4 regions of the Clostridium fungisolvens genome follow, and region 1 is predicted to be linked to each of the others. Evidence: a T-box and tRNA genes for the amino acid it is inferred to sense, from the RefSeq annotation. Region 1 holds a T-box; the other regions hold tRNA genes.

Region 1 (3,620 bases):
GAAATGATGACTTATTTGAATTTAATGGAGTGACAATAAAGAACGATGATATTATAAGAAAATCAATTGAGGAATCGGATTATATAATATTAGGTTGGGGAGAAGTATTAAAGGAAATAGAATCGATATACAACTTAAGAGTTGAGTATATCCTAAAGACTATAAGAGAGATAAATTCAATAAGCAGCGAAAAAAAGAAACTTTATATAGTAGGAGACCTTACAAAGAAAGGGTATCCTAGACATTGTGTCAATTGGAATTTACAAGATCCGTTAATAGAATTTCAATGGTAAAAGTGATGGCACTTTGGAAAGGATTATATGTATTATAACAAAAAAAACACAAATATAATAAAAGTAATGACTTTAACTATAATAGGCGTATTATTAGTTGGAATTATAGTATCTATCGTCACCGGACTTATGTATAAGTTTGGAAGTGAGGTTGGCAAAGTAGTAGATACTTATCAAGGTATACCAATATATAATAATGGTAAAGATGGAGCCCAGGAACATGGCATAAACAAAAATAAAAATGGTTACGTTTACGGGTATAAGTGGCAATGTGTAGAGTTTATTAATAGGTTCTACTACGATAAATTAGGCATAAGCATACCTGGTGGAGGAAATGCTAAAGATTACTTTGATGATAAGATAGAAAATGGAGGTACCAATAATACTAGGATGCTGATTCAGTTTAAAAATGGTGAAGGAGATAAACCTAAAATAAATGATATAATTGTATTCACTAAAGGTGAGTATGGTCATCTAGCAATAGTAAGCAAGGTTGATGATGATTATATTGAGATAGTACAGCAAAATGTTTATGGAAGACCTAGAGAGAAACTTAATATAACCTATAAAGATGACAAACCAATCGTAGCTGCTGGAAGAGGGGTTTCAGGTTGGCTTAGAAAACAAAACTAAACTTAATAATGATGCGCAAAAAGATTCACTGAAGAAATTCGCTTCAGTGAATCTTTTGTATGCGATAGGGAGATAAAAATAATAACGAATGAACAATTAAGGGGAATTAATGCCATTGTTCGTCTAGATATCCATCTATCAATTCTTGAATTTTAGGGGTGCATCGTCTACCGCCACAACCACCGGTGCGTGCTCCAGTAGCCTTAGTGACTTCATCTGGTGTACGAGCTCCTTTTCTTATAGCGTCTTTTATCTTAGACCTGGGGATGGCCTTACATAAACAGACTTTTGTTAGCTTATCTAAAATTTCTTGATTTAAGTTATTTTCCATAGTTAATCCTCCACATTTTAAGGATGACTATTCAAGGGGATGGAAAATCTTATTAACTATATTAAACCACTATACAAATTAAAAGTCAATAGTAATTAGTAATAATTATTAAATAAAATCTTGTATCCTGAACAGTCGTAATATATACATATATTATTTGTTGACAAAATATAGTTTAAATTCAATTAATCTATATTGATAAGAATTAAAGATATATAATAAGTACATTATATCTAATATATCTTTAATTATATCCATGTTAATACAATTTATATTAAGGCACAAATAAATTATCTAATTTAATATGAGCTATACCTAAAAAAAGAAATTAAAAAAACCATTAGGATTAATAAATATCATAGAAAAGACTATAATACTAAAAATAAACATTTTAAAAATATACATTAACATTTAAAACACCTCTAAATATTATGATTACAAGTATTATATTAACGTATATTGTATATTTTGTAAAGAGTTATTTTATATCACTTATAATAATAATAAATAATATTTAAGTAAATGTTTTCATATGCAAAAAGAGTAGATAAGCTGAACAATTTAAACCATGTTGACAATAACTTCAAGCTGAGATATAATTTTTACATTGAAAAGCAATGATTAGGGCAAGTATTTAAGTACAGTACTTTAGAGAGCGATTGGTTGGTGAAAAATCGTGTATATACTTAATGAAAATCACCTAGGAGCTGGAGGCCGAAAGTGTTAACTCACAAATAAGCTTATCTCGTTAGCCTGCGTTAAAGGATAGAGTATACATGTACTCGAAAATGAGCTGTAGATTTTACAATATGTAAGTCTATATGGCGTCGCCTTAAGGTGGTATAACGAATATAACTTCGTCCTATGGGATGAGGTTTTTTTTATTCTTTAGGAAATTATAATTCAATGAGATCTGTGGATAAGTAAGCATAACAGACTAAAACATAATATTTAACATTAATGTGGGCTAAATTATATTTGACCATTTATGAAAGGGGAAAAAGTATGTATAAAAAACTAGATTCTTCAAAAAGTTTTGTTGAACTGGAAAGAGATGTAGCTGGGCTCTGGAGTGATAAAGAAATAATAAAAAAGAGCTTTGAATCAAACCAAGAAGGAGAGTATTTTACTTTCTATGATGGACCTCCAACTGCAAATGGAAAACCTCACGTTGGACATATCATAACAAGAGTTATAAAAGATATAATACCAAGATATAAGGTTATGAGAGGATACAAGGTTATAAGAAAAGCTGGATGGGATACTCATGGACTTCCAGTTGAACTTGAGATAGAAAAGAAGCTTGGAATATCAGGAAAGCAACAAATAGAGGAACATGGAGTAGAAGAATTTGTTAAGCTTTGTAAGGATTCGGTATTCACTTACGTAAGTATGTGGGAAGACATGTCTAAGAAGATAGGTTACTGGGTTGATATGGAGAATCCATATGTTACTTACCATAATTCTTACATAGAATCAGTTTGGTGGGCGTTAAAGCAAATGTGGGATAAGGATCTTTTATATAAAGGTCATAAAGTTATGCCTTACTGTCCAAGATGTGGAACTTCACTTTCATCACATGAGGTTGCTCAAGGATATAAAGATGTAAAAGACAATACCGCTTTTGTTAAGTTTAAAGTTAAAGGTGAAGATAACAAGTATATAATGGCTTGGACTACAACACCTTGGACATTACCTTCTAACGTAGGTCTTGCTATAAATAAAGCTTATGATTATGTTGAAGTTAAACAAAATGATGAAGTTTATATATTAGCTAAGGAACTAGTAGCTAAGGTTCTTTCAGATGATTATGAAGTGTTAAGAGAATTTAAGGGTGAAGAGATATTAGGTTTAGAATACGAGCAACTAATGCCATTCCATAAACCAGAAGAAAAAGCATTCTTTGTTATACATGGTGATTTCGTAACTCTTTCAGATGGTACTGGAATAGTTCATATAGCACCTGCTTATGGTGAAGATGATAATTTAGTAGCAAAGAAAAATGGGTTACCATTAATTAATCTTGTAGATGCAGAAGGAAAATTCGTTGATGAAGTTACTCCGTTTGCAGGGATATTTGTTAAGAAAGCTGATGAAAAGATATTAAATTATCTTAAGGATCAAAACTCTCTTTACAAAGCTGAAAAACATACGCACTCATATCCACACTGCTGGAGATGCGATACACCACTGCTTTACTATCCAAAGGCTAGTTGGTTTGTAAGAATGACATCTTTAAGAGATAAACTTTTAGAAAACAACAATAAGATAAACTGGTACCCAGATAACATAAGAACAGGAAGATTTGGTAAGTTCCTTGAAAATGTTATAGATTGGGGTATATCAAGAGATAGATATTGGGG
Region 2 (3,620 bases), 620 kb from region 1:
TCTGCTAGCCGTAGCTTCGGTGATAAGTTTGAGCCCCGAACATCTTCGGCGCAGGATCTCTCGACTAGTGAGCTATTACGCACTCTTTTAATGAGTGGCTGCTTCTAAGCCAACATCCTAGTTGTCTTAGAAATCCCACATCCTTTTCCACTTAACTTATACTTTGGGACCTTAGCTGACGATCTGGGCTGTTTCCCTTTTGACTACGGATCTTATCATTCGCAGTCTGACTGCCGGACTAATACTATATGGCATTCGGAGTTTGATAAGGTTCGGTAAGCGATATGCCCCCTAGCCCATTCAGTGCTCTACCTCCATTAGTCATATCCGACGCTAGCCCTAAAGCTATTTCGGGGAGAACCAGCTATCTCCGAGTTCGATTGGAATTTCTCCGCTATCCACAGCTCATCCCATGGTTTTTCAACACCAACGTGGTTCGGTCCTCCACGAAGTTTTACCTTCGCTTCAACCTGGCCATGGATAGGTCACCCGGTTTCGGGTCTACGGCATGCAACTAGTCGCCCTATTCAGACTCGGTTTCCCTTCGGCTCCGTACCTTAAGTACTTAACCTCGCTACATACCGTAACTCGTTGGCTCGTTCTACAAAAAGCACATCATCACACACATATGGTGCTATGATCGGTTGTAGGCACACGGTTTCAGGTTCTATTTCACTCCCCTCCCGGGGTTCTTTTCACCTTTCCCTCACGGTACTTCTTCACTATCGGTCATCAAGTAGTATTTAGCCTTGGGAGGTGGTCCTCCCTGCTTCCCACAAGGTTTCACGTGTCTCGTGGTACTCTGGAGCAGAACTATGGTCTTCTTGTTTCACTTACAGGACTATTACCTTCTACGGTGTATCTTTCCAGATATCTTCAATTACAATAGCCACCAATGTTATGTTCTGTCCGCAACCCCAAAGATAAATCTTTGGTTTGGGCTCTTCCGATTTCGCTCGCCGCTACTGACGGAATCGATTTTTCTTTCTCTTCCTCTAGGTACTTAGATGTTTCAGTTCCCTAGGTTTACCCTCCTATAGCTATGTATTCACTATAGGATACGTAGGGTTACCTACGTGAGTTTCCTCATTCGGAGATCTTTGGATCACAGGCTATTTGCGCCTACCCAAAGCTTATCGCAGCTTGTCACGTCCTTCTTCGGCTCTTGATGCCAAGGCATTCACCATGCGCCCTTTGTAGCTTGACCTATCAAATCAAATTTGAGTTACAAATTTGCTGATTTACTAAAATACTAGCGTGCATTTTAGTAATCAATTTATTACAAAGAATAGTAAATATCTTTACTTTAACTTATGTGCAATTTTCAAAGAACAATGGTGGGCTTAAATGGACTCGAACCATCGACCTCACGCTTATCAGGCGTGCGCTCTAACCAGCTGAGCTATAAGCCCACAAATGGTGGAGATAAAGAGATTCGAACTCTTGACCCCCTGCGTGCAAGGCAGGTGCTCTCCCAACTGAGCTATACCCCCATATGTGTATATTAAATTAAGATGCCAATTACTTGGTATCTCAAAATTAAACAGAGAGAGATTCTAACCAGAATTCGTATATATTAAGTCTGAAATGCATCAGTACTTAATAATTTCTCCATAGAAAGGAGGTGATCCAGCCGCAGGTTCTCCTACGGCTACCTTGTTACGACTTCACCCCAATCGCTGACCCTACCTTCGGCTGCTGCCTCCCTTACGGGTTAGCTCACAGACTTCGGGTATTGCCAACTCTCATGGTGTGACGGGCGGTGTGTACAAGGCCCGGGAACGTATTCACCGCGACATGCTGATTCGCGATTACTAGCAACTCCGGCTTCATGTAGGCGAGTTTCAGCCTACAATCCGAACTGGGACAAGTTTTTGAGATTTGCTCCACCTCACGGTCTTGCGTCTCTTTGTACTTGCCATTGTAGCACGTGTGTAGCCCTAGACATAAGGGGCATGATGATTTGACGTCATCCCCACCTTCCTCCCGGTTAACCCGGGCAGTCTCGCTAGAGTGCTCAACTAAATGGTAGCAACTAACAATAAGGGTTGCGCTCGTTGCGGGACTTAACCCAACATCTCACGACACGAGCTGACGACAACCATGCACCACCTGTCTTCCTGTCGGTACCAAAGGTACCGACTTCCCCGGTTAAGGGTAATTCAGGAGATGTCAAGTCTAGGTAAGGTTCTTCGCGTTGCTTCGAATTAAACCACATGCTCCGCTGCTTGTGCGGGCCCCCGTCAATTCCTTTGAGTTTTAATCTTGCGACCGTACTCCCCAGGCGGGATACTTATTGTGTTAACGGCGGCACGGAGGTGTTGAAACCCCCACACCTAGTATCCATCGTTTACGGCGTGGACTACCAGGGTATCTAATCCTGTTTGCTCCCCACGCTTTCGAGCCTCAGTGTCAGTTACAGTCCAGAAAGTCGCCTTCGCCACTGGTGTTCTTCCTAATCTCTACGCATTTCACCGCTACACTAGGAATTCCACTTTCCTCTCCTGCACTCTAGATATCCAGTTTGGAATGCAGCACCCAAGTTAAGCTCAGGTATTTCACATCCCACTTAAATATCCACCTACGCTCCCTTTACGCCCAGTAAATCCGGACAACGCTTGCCACCTACGTATTACCGCGGCTGCTGGCACGTAGTTAGCCGTGGCTTCCTCCTTGGGTACCGTCATTATCGTCCCCAAAGACAGAGCTTTACAACCCGAAGGCCTTCATCACTCACGCGGCGTTGCTGCATCAGGGTTTCCCCCATTGTGCAATATTCCCCACTGCTGCCTCCCGTAGGAGTCTGGACCGTATCTCAGTTCCAATGTGGCCGATCACCCTCTCAGGTCGGCTACGCATCGTCGCCTTGGTGAGCCATTACCTCACCAACTAGCTAATGCGCCGCGGGTCCATCTTATAGCGGATTGCTCCTTTGATTTTCATTTCATGCGAAACGAAAATGTTATGCGGTATTAATCTTCCTTTCGGAAGGCTATCCCCCTCTATAAGGCAGGTTACCCACGTGTTACTCACCCGTCCGCCGCTAAGAAAGTTCCGAAGAACTTTCTCCGCTCGACTTGCATGTGTTAGGCACGCCGCCAGCGTTCGTCCTGAGCCAGGATCAAACTCTCAATTTAAAGTTTAATCATAGCTTACTTACTTAGTAAGTCTTTTTTCAAAAGAATTGCTGGTTTAGTTTAAGTCTAATTTTAGACTTTGTTTATCTTCTCTGTTTAATTTTCAAAGACCAATGTTTAACTGCTTATTCATATTATCATCTCAATCGAATCTTGTCAACATTATTTTTTGTTGCTTAAAATCAATTTGTCAGACAACGATATTTAATATACCATGTTATTGAACAAAACTCAAACTATTCTATAGTCAATTATATAAATTTATATGCTAAAATCTAAATATACCTTCAAATATCTTTTTTTTCCTTGTATGTTTACTATTGAAGATTACAAGAAAATATGATGTCTTTATCGATAATCTTCCACATTAAAATACTTTAAATTATAAAAATTAGCTTCTTTATCTTAGAATCTGAAATCATTCATAATCTTCTCTAAAATAAAAATACATGTATACAGTAAATTTTACATTCCCTATATACA
Region 3 (3,620 bases), on a different contig from region 1:
ATGGGGAAGGCCTTTTAGGCTGAAGTACTTGATTCTACGCTGCCAAGAAAAGCTTCTAGGGAGAAATGTAGTACCCGTACCGCAAACCGACACAGGTAGGTGAGGAGAGAATCCTAAGGCCGGCGGAAGAATTACAGTTAAGGAACTCGGCAAATTGACCCCGTAACTTCGGGAGAAGGGGTGCCTACGAGAGTAGGTCGCAGAGAATAGGCCCAAGCAACTGTTTAGCAAAAACACAGGTCTCTGCTAAAGCGAAAGCTGATGTATAGGGGCTGACGCCTGCCCGGTGCTGGAAGGTTAAGGGGAATCGTTAGCGGTAACGCGAAGCGGTGAACTTAAGCCCCAGTAAACGGCGGCCGTAACTATAACGGTCCTAAGGTAGCGAAATTCCTTGTCAGGTAAGTTCTGACCCGCACGAATGGCGTAATGACTTGGGCACTGTCTCAACTGTAAATCCGGCGAAGTTGTAGTGCAAGTGAAGATGCTTGCTACCCGCGATTGGACGGAAAGACCCCGTAGAGCTTTACTGTAGCTTAGCATTGAGTTTCGGTATTGTCTGTACAGGATAGGTGGGAGACTTGGAAGCATCCTCGTTAGGGGATGTGGAGTCGTCCTTGGGATACCACCCTGACAGTACTGGGATTCTAACCGGGCACCATGAAGCTGGTGACGGGACATTGTTAGGTGGGCAGTTTGACTGGGGCGGTCGCCTCCAAAAAAGTAACGGAGGCGCCCAAAGGTTCCCTCAGAACGGTCGGAAATCGTTCGTAGAGTGCAAAGGCAGAAGGGAGCCTGACTGCGACACCCACAAGTGGAGCAGGGACGAAAGTCGGGCTTAGTGATCCGGTGGTACCTCGTGGGAGGGCCATCGCTCAACGGATAAAAGCTACCTCGGGGATAACAGGCTGATCTCCCCCAAGAGTCCACATCGACGGGGAGGTTTGGCACCTCGATGTCGGCTCGTCGCATCCTGGGGCTGAAGTAGGTCCCAAGGGTTGGGCTGTTCGCCCATTAAAGCGGCACGCGAGCTGGGTTCAGAACGTCGTGAGACAGTTCGGTCCCTATCCGTCGCGGGCGTAGGAAATTTGAGAGGAGCTGTCCTTAGTACGAGAGGACCGGGATGGACTGACCTCTGGTGCACCAGTTGTTCCGCCAGGAGCATAGCTGGGTAGCTACGTCGGGAAGGGATAAACGCTGAAAGCATCTAAGCGTGAAGCCCACCTCAAGATTAGATTTCCCATAGCGTAAGCTAGTAAGACCCCTCGAAGAACACGAGGTTGATAGGTCGGAGGTGTAAGCATGGTAACATGTTCAGCTGACCGATACTAATAGGTCGAGGGCTTGACCAATACAAGATATTACAAAGTAAACTTAAGTGCAATTTTGAAAGAATAATCTTTCTTATATTTAGAAAAAATTCTTGTTGACAAGAAGAAAAAGTCTAGATATAATATTCACTGTGGTCAAATTAATGACTACAAACTGAATATCTGGTAATGATGCGTCTTAGGGTTACACCCGTACCCATACCGAACACGAAGGTTAAGACTTAGACGGCTGATGGTACTGCATGGGCGACTGTGTGGGAGAGTAAGTGGTTGCCAGGTTAGTAAGGATCTTTAGCTCAGTTGGTTAGAGCAACCGGCTCATAACCGGTAGGTCCGGGGTTCGAGTCCCTGAAGGTCCACCATATTTGGGGGTATAGCTCAGTTGGGAGAGCACCTGCCTTGCACGCAGGGGGTCAAGAGTTCGAATCTCTTTATCTCCACCAAAGTAAACCATGAACTTAATGTTCATGGTTTTTTTGTTTGCAAATAATTAAATAATTATAATGCAACTAACTTATAGGTTTTGAATAGAATATTCTAAGACAAATATATATAAATCTACACCTCCAGCTATATAACCTTAGCATAACTATGTTATGAGTACTTACCAAAGATAAGGAGGTAGAATTATGCATTTAATATACTTATTTGTCATAGCTTTTGTAAATAGTATTGATAACATTGGTATAGGTGTTGCGTACAGTGTTGGCAGAATAAAGATTGGATTTTACAAAAATATAATTATATCATCTATAGCATTTCTAGTGTCCTATATAGCTGCTATTTCTGGCAATATGGTATCGAATTTTTTAAGTGATAATATTTGTACAATGTTGAGTGTGATAATATTGGTAGTTATGGGGAGTAAGATGATAATCAAATCTATCTTAGAAAAAAGTGATGATGACGAATATAAAGTTAAAAATATAAAATACACCGAGGTTATATCAATAGGATTGGTATTGGCTCTTGATGATGTAGGAAGTTCAGTAAGTTCAGGGTTATCAGGTTATTCACCTTTCGCAATATCACTACCATATTTTATTATAAGTATTATGATCTTTATGTTGTCTGACTATGGTACAAGGTTCTTTGGAAAACTTAAGATTGGTAAAAAAGCAACCATAATATCAGGTGTAGTAATGATATTGATGGGGTTGTTAGAATTAGTGGGATAGGTCAAAAGAAGTGTATGGAAGTATGTAATCCTACTTATACTAATATAAGATCATTATAATAAGCACCTATAAATACTATAGGTGCTTATTTGTAAATAAATAAAAGCTATTATATTAATAGTTTTCAGCCAATACCTCAAAGTAAGATTGAGAATGGGCACAAGCAGGACAAGCTATAGGGGCATCCTGTCCTATATAGATATATCCACAATTTATGCACTTCCACGAAACTTCAATATCCTTTGAAAAAACTTTATTATTTTCTATATTACTGAGAAGAGCTCTATATCTTTCTTCATGATGCTTTTCTACTTCTGCTATTTTTCTATAAACGGCTGCTATTACTGGAAAGCCTTCAGCCTCAGCCTCATCTGCAAAAGTAGGGTATAGGTCTGTCCATTCCTCGTTTTCTCCGTCAGCAGCAGCTTTAAGATTAACTTTTGTATCTCCATAGGCTACAGGATATGTGGCTGTTATTTCTACATTATCAACTCCTAAGCCTTCACTTAAAAACTTAAAGAACCTTTTTGCATGCTCTTTTTCATTTTCGGCAGTTTCTATAAATAGATTTGATATTTGGACAAATCCTTCTTTTTTTGCAATAGATGCGTAATAAGTATATCTGTTTCTAGCTTGGGATTCTCCTGCAAAGGACTTCAATAAGTTTTCTGATGTTTTAGTACCTTTTAAAGATTTCAAATTTATCCCCTCCAATATTTTTATGTAGTATTGTATTCTTCATCATATTCATAAATTCCTGCATTAATTGATGTCTTAAAAATAGTTTACAAGGCTACCTCAGTTTATGACAAAAAATATATATTATTGTAATAATAATGATAAACTTTTTAATGGTAAACATATTAAAATAAATATATAATATTTAAATAAGATAATGTAAAGGATTGTATATTTATGTTTCGAAAAAAATTTAGAACTATATTAATTAATTTATCAATTTTTATAGGATGTAATTTATTGATAGGTTTAATATACTCATTGCCAATGATATATTATGGTCCATTTGATAATCTAAAGGAGATGGTAGTAACATCAGCAATGACAACATATAGACATCAATATTTAGCTACTTGGTTTTTGGACAAGGATCAGA
Region 4 (3,620 bases), 280 kb from region 1:
AGTCGAGAGATCCTGCGCCGAAGATGTTCGGGGCTCAAACTTATCACCGAAGCTACGGCTAGCAGATTTATCTGCTGGGGTAGGGGAGCGTCGTAATCGGGCTGAAGTCGTACCGTAAGGAGCGGTGGACTGATTACGAGTGAGTATGTTGGCATCAGTAGCGAGAACTAGGTGAGAATCCTAGTGGCCGAAAACCTAAGGTTTCCTCAGGAAGGCTCGTCCGCTGAGGGTTAGTCGGGACCTAAGCCGAGGCCGAAAGGCGTAGGTGATGGACAATCGGTTGATATTCCGATACTACTGCAAATCGTTATTACCGATGGAGTGACGCAGGAAGATAGAGTGTGCTAGCTATTGGATGCTAGTCTAAGCACTTAGGTATACAGGTAGGCAAATCCGCCTGTATTAGCTGAGGTGTGATGGGGAAGGCCTTTTAGGCTGAAGTACTTGATTCTACGCTGCCAAGAAAAGCTTCTAGGGAGAAATGTAGTACCCGTACCGCAAACCGACACAGGTAGGTGAGGAGAGAATCCTAAGGCCGGCGGAAGAATTACAGTTAAGGAACTCGGCAAATTGACCCCGTAACTTCGGGAGAAGGGGTGCCTACGAGAGTAGGTCGCAGAGAATAGGCCCAAGCAACTGTTTAGCAAAAACACAGGTCTCTGCTAAAGCGAAAGCTGATGTATAGGGGCTGACGCCTGCCCGGTGCTGGAAGGTTAAGGGGAATCGTTAGCGGTAACGCGAAGCGGTGAACTTAAGCCCCAGTAAACGGCGGCCGTAACTATAACGGTCCTAAGGTAGCGAAATTCCTTGTCAGGTAAGTTCTGACCCGCACGAATGGCGTAATGACTTGGGCACTGTCTCAACTGTAAATCCGGCGAAGTTGTAGTGCAAGTGAAGATGCTTGCTACCCGCGATTGGACGGAAAGACCCCGTAGAGCTTTACTGTAGCTTAGCATTGAGTTTCGGTATTGTCTGTACAGGATAGGTGGGAGACTTGGAAGCATCCTCGTTAGGGGATGTGGAGTCGTCCTTGGGATACCACCCTGACAGTACTGGGATTCTAACCGGGCACCATGAAGCTGGTGACGGGACATTGTTAGGTGGGCAGTTTGACTGGGGCGGTCGCCTCCAAAAAAGTAACGGAGGCGCCCAAAGGTTCCCTCAGAACGGTCGGAAATCGTTCGTAGAGTGCAAAGGCAGAAGGGAGCCTGACTGCGACACCCACAAGTGGAGCAGGGACGAAAGTCGGGCTTAGTGATCCGGTGGTACCTCGTGGGAGGGCCATCGCTCAACGGATAAAAGCTACCTCGGGGATAACAGGCTGATCTCCCCCAAGAGTCCACATCGACGGGGAGGTTTGGCACCTCGATGTCGGCTCGTCGCATCCTGGGGCTGAAGTAGGTCCCAAGGGTTGGGCTGTTCGCCCATTAAAGCGGCACGCGAGCTGGGTTCAGAACGTCGTGAGACAGTTCGGTCCCTATCCGTCGCGGGCGTAGGAAATTTGAGAGGAGCTGTCCTTAGTACGAGAGGACCGGGATGGACTGACCTCTGGTGCACCAGTTGTTCCGCCAGGAGCATAGCTGGGTAGCTACGTCGGGAAGGGATAAACGCTGAAAGCATCTAAGCGTGAAGCCCACCTCAAGATTAGATTTCCCATAGCGTAAGCTAGTAAGACCCCTCGAAGAACACGAGGTTGATAGGTCGGAGGTGTAAGCATGGTAACATGTTCAGCTGACCGATACTAATAGGTCGAGGGCTTGACCAATACAAGATATTACAAAGTAAACTTAAGTGCAATTTTGAAAGAATAATCTTTCTTATATTTAGAAAAAATTCTTGTTGACAAGAAGAAAAAGTCTAGATATAATATTCACTGTGGTCAAATTAATGACTACAAACTGAATATCTGGTAATGATGCGTCTTAGGGTTACACCCGTACCCATACCGAACACGAAGGTTAAGACTTAGACGGCTGATGGTACTGCATGGGCGACTGTGTGGGAGAGTAAGTGGTTGCCAGGTTAGTAAGGATCTTTAGCTCAGTTGGTTAGAGCAACCGGCTCATAACCGGTAGGTCCGGGGTTCGAGTCCCTGAAGGTCCACCATATTTGGGGGTATAGCTCAGTTGGGAGAGCACCTGCCTTGCACGCAGGGGGTCAAGAGTTCGAATCTCTTTATCTCCACCAAAGTAAACCATGAACTTAATGTTCATGGTTTTTTTGTATTTAAACTTAAATTTATATTAAGAAAATCTACTTATTATATACATATAAAAATTGGCATATTATAATTATTACTGAAGAATACTCAGTAAAAGATGTAATATAAATTATAAAATGGAGAAGAATTATGATTTTTTATAGAGTAAAACAATTTTGGTGGGCTATAATCTGTAATTTTAAGCAGTTAGATGAAGAATATATAAATAAGTATTTAGAAGACCATGAAAAAAAGCTTTTTGATAAACTAAAGACTGGTGATAAACATCATTGCATAAGAGTATCAAAGGATTCATTAGAAATATATGAAAACATAAAGGAGAACTTAGATGAATATCAATTAGCAAAAGCAGCTTTGCTTCATGATATTGGAAAGAGTGAAAGACCTTTAAACTTTATAGAAAAATCTATTGTTGTCCTGCTGAATAAATTTACCAAGGGAAGCATTAGAAAATATGATAACATAAAAATATTAGATATATACTATAATCATCCTAAAAAGGGAGTTGAGATGCTTCGAAGTTATGGTTATAATGAAGAATTTCTTCAAGTCATAGGAAATCATCATGATAAAAAATACACTGATAATGCTATGCTTAATATAGTAAAAGAAAGTGATAATAAAAATTAGCTAAATTGATATAGGAGGATTTATATGCTCACAGCTAAATTAAGAAAACAAATGATAATTAATAAATTGATAGATTGTTCAGAACCACAAAAGGGATCTTCTTTCGCGAAAGAATTAGGTGTTACAAGACAGGTAATTGTTAAAGATATAGCATTACTAAGAGCAGAAGGCAATAATATAATCGCTACTCCAGATGGTTATATAATTGAAAAAAATGCAGCTAATAGGATTAATAGGGTAATAGCAGTTAATCATCATATAGATGAAATGGAAGATGAATTAGCAACTATTATAAGATATGGTGGTGTTATAGAAGATGTAGTTGTAGAACACCCGTTATATGGTGAAATAAGAGCTATGCTTAAATTAAGAACCTTTAATGATCTTTCAAATTTTATAGATAAGTTTAATAATCTGAAAGCAACTCCTTTATCATCGTTAACTGGAGGGGTACATATACACACAATATCTACAGAAACAGAAGAAAATATGTTATTAATATTAAATGAACTTAAAAATAAAAGATATTTGATAACAGAATAATCATATCTAATTTATAAATTAGGATATTGGAGGCAAAGAAATTTATGAAAAAGATTTATTGGTTATTAGCATCGGTTGTTATAATAGTTATGCTAATTCTGTCCTTTTCAAACTTAATTGTAAATATCCAGTGGTTTAGAGAAGTAGGGTACCTCACTGTATATTTTACTAAACTTATAGCGATATTAAAACTTATGGTACCTATATTTGCGGTTTGTTTTATTGT

The links. A T-box is a leader RNA that pairs with one kind of tRNA and senses whether it is charged. The one in region 1 lies ahead of ileS (isoleucine--tRNA ligase), so its partner is inferred to be a tRNA-Ile.
Region 2: it encodes a tRNA-Ile, which carries the amino acid that the T-box ahead of ileS (isoleucine--tRNA ligase) is inferred to sense. The anticodon was not compared.
Region 3: it encodes a tRNA-Ile, which carries the amino acid that the T-box ahead of ileS (isoleucine--tRNA ligase) is inferred to sense. The anticodon was not compared.
Region 4: it encodes a tRNA-Ile, which carries the amino acid that the T-box ahead of ileS (isoleucine--tRNA ligase) is inferred to sense. The anticodon was not compared.

Annotation. Positions count from the first base shown of each region.
Region 1 is NZ_BLZR01000001.1:4,643,502-4,647,121, reverse strand. Features, by position in the region: gene bsdtw1_RS20620 (DUF1643 domain-containing protein) at 1-293, shown strand, start outside; gene bsdtw1_RS20615 (CHAP domain-containing protein) at 321-926, shown strand; gene bsdtw1_RS20610 ((2Fe-2S)-binding protein) at 1,033-1,257, opposite strand; T-box leader at 1,866-2,125, shown strand; gene ileS (isoleucine--tRNA ligase) at 2,263-3,620, shown strand, end outside.
Region 2 is NZ_BLZR01000001.1:4,021,677-4,025,296, forward strand. Features, by position in the region: rRNA gene bsdtw1_RS17770 (23S ribosomal RNA) at 1-1,207, opposite strand, end outside; tRNA gene bsdtw1_RS17775 (tRNA-Ile) at 1,336-1,412, opposite strand; tRNA gene bsdtw1_RS17780 (tRNA-Ala) at 1,418-1,493, opposite strand; rRNA gene bsdtw1_RS17785 (16S ribosomal RNA) at 1,618-3,137, opposite strand.
Region 3 is NZ_BLZR01000002.1:145,017-148,636, reverse strand. Features, by position in the region: rRNA gene bsdtw1_RS23035 (23S ribosomal RNA) at 1-1,349, shown strand, start outside; rRNA gene rrf (5S ribosomal RNA) at 1,490-1,607, shown strand; tRNA gene bsdtw1_RS23025 (tRNA-Ile) at 1,614-1,690, shown strand; tRNA gene bsdtw1_RS23020 (tRNA-Ala) at 1,696-1,771, shown strand; gene bsdtw1_RS23015 (manganese efflux pump MntP) at 1,958-2,506, shown strand; gene rbr (rubrerythrin) at 2,621-3,205, opposite strand; gene bsdtw1_RS23005 (phosphodiester glycosidase family protein) at 3,485-3,620, shown strand, end outside.
Region 4 is NZ_BLZR01000001.1:4,923,175-4,926,794, forward strand. Features, by position in the region: rRNA gene bsdtw1_RS21855 (23S ribosomal RNA) at 1-1,765, shown strand, start outside; rRNA gene rrf (5S ribosomal RNA) at 1,906-2,023, shown strand; tRNA gene bsdtw1_RS21865 (tRNA-Ile) at 2,030-2,106, shown strand; tRNA gene bsdtw1_RS21870 (tRNA-Ala) at 2,112-2,187, shown strand; gene bsdtw1_RS21875 (HDIG domain-containing metalloprotein) at 2,351-2,851, shown strand; gene bsdtw1_RS21880 (transcription repressor NadR) at 2,876-3,394, shown strand; gene bsdtw1_RS21885 (UPF0182 family protein) at 3,439-3,620, shown strand, end outside.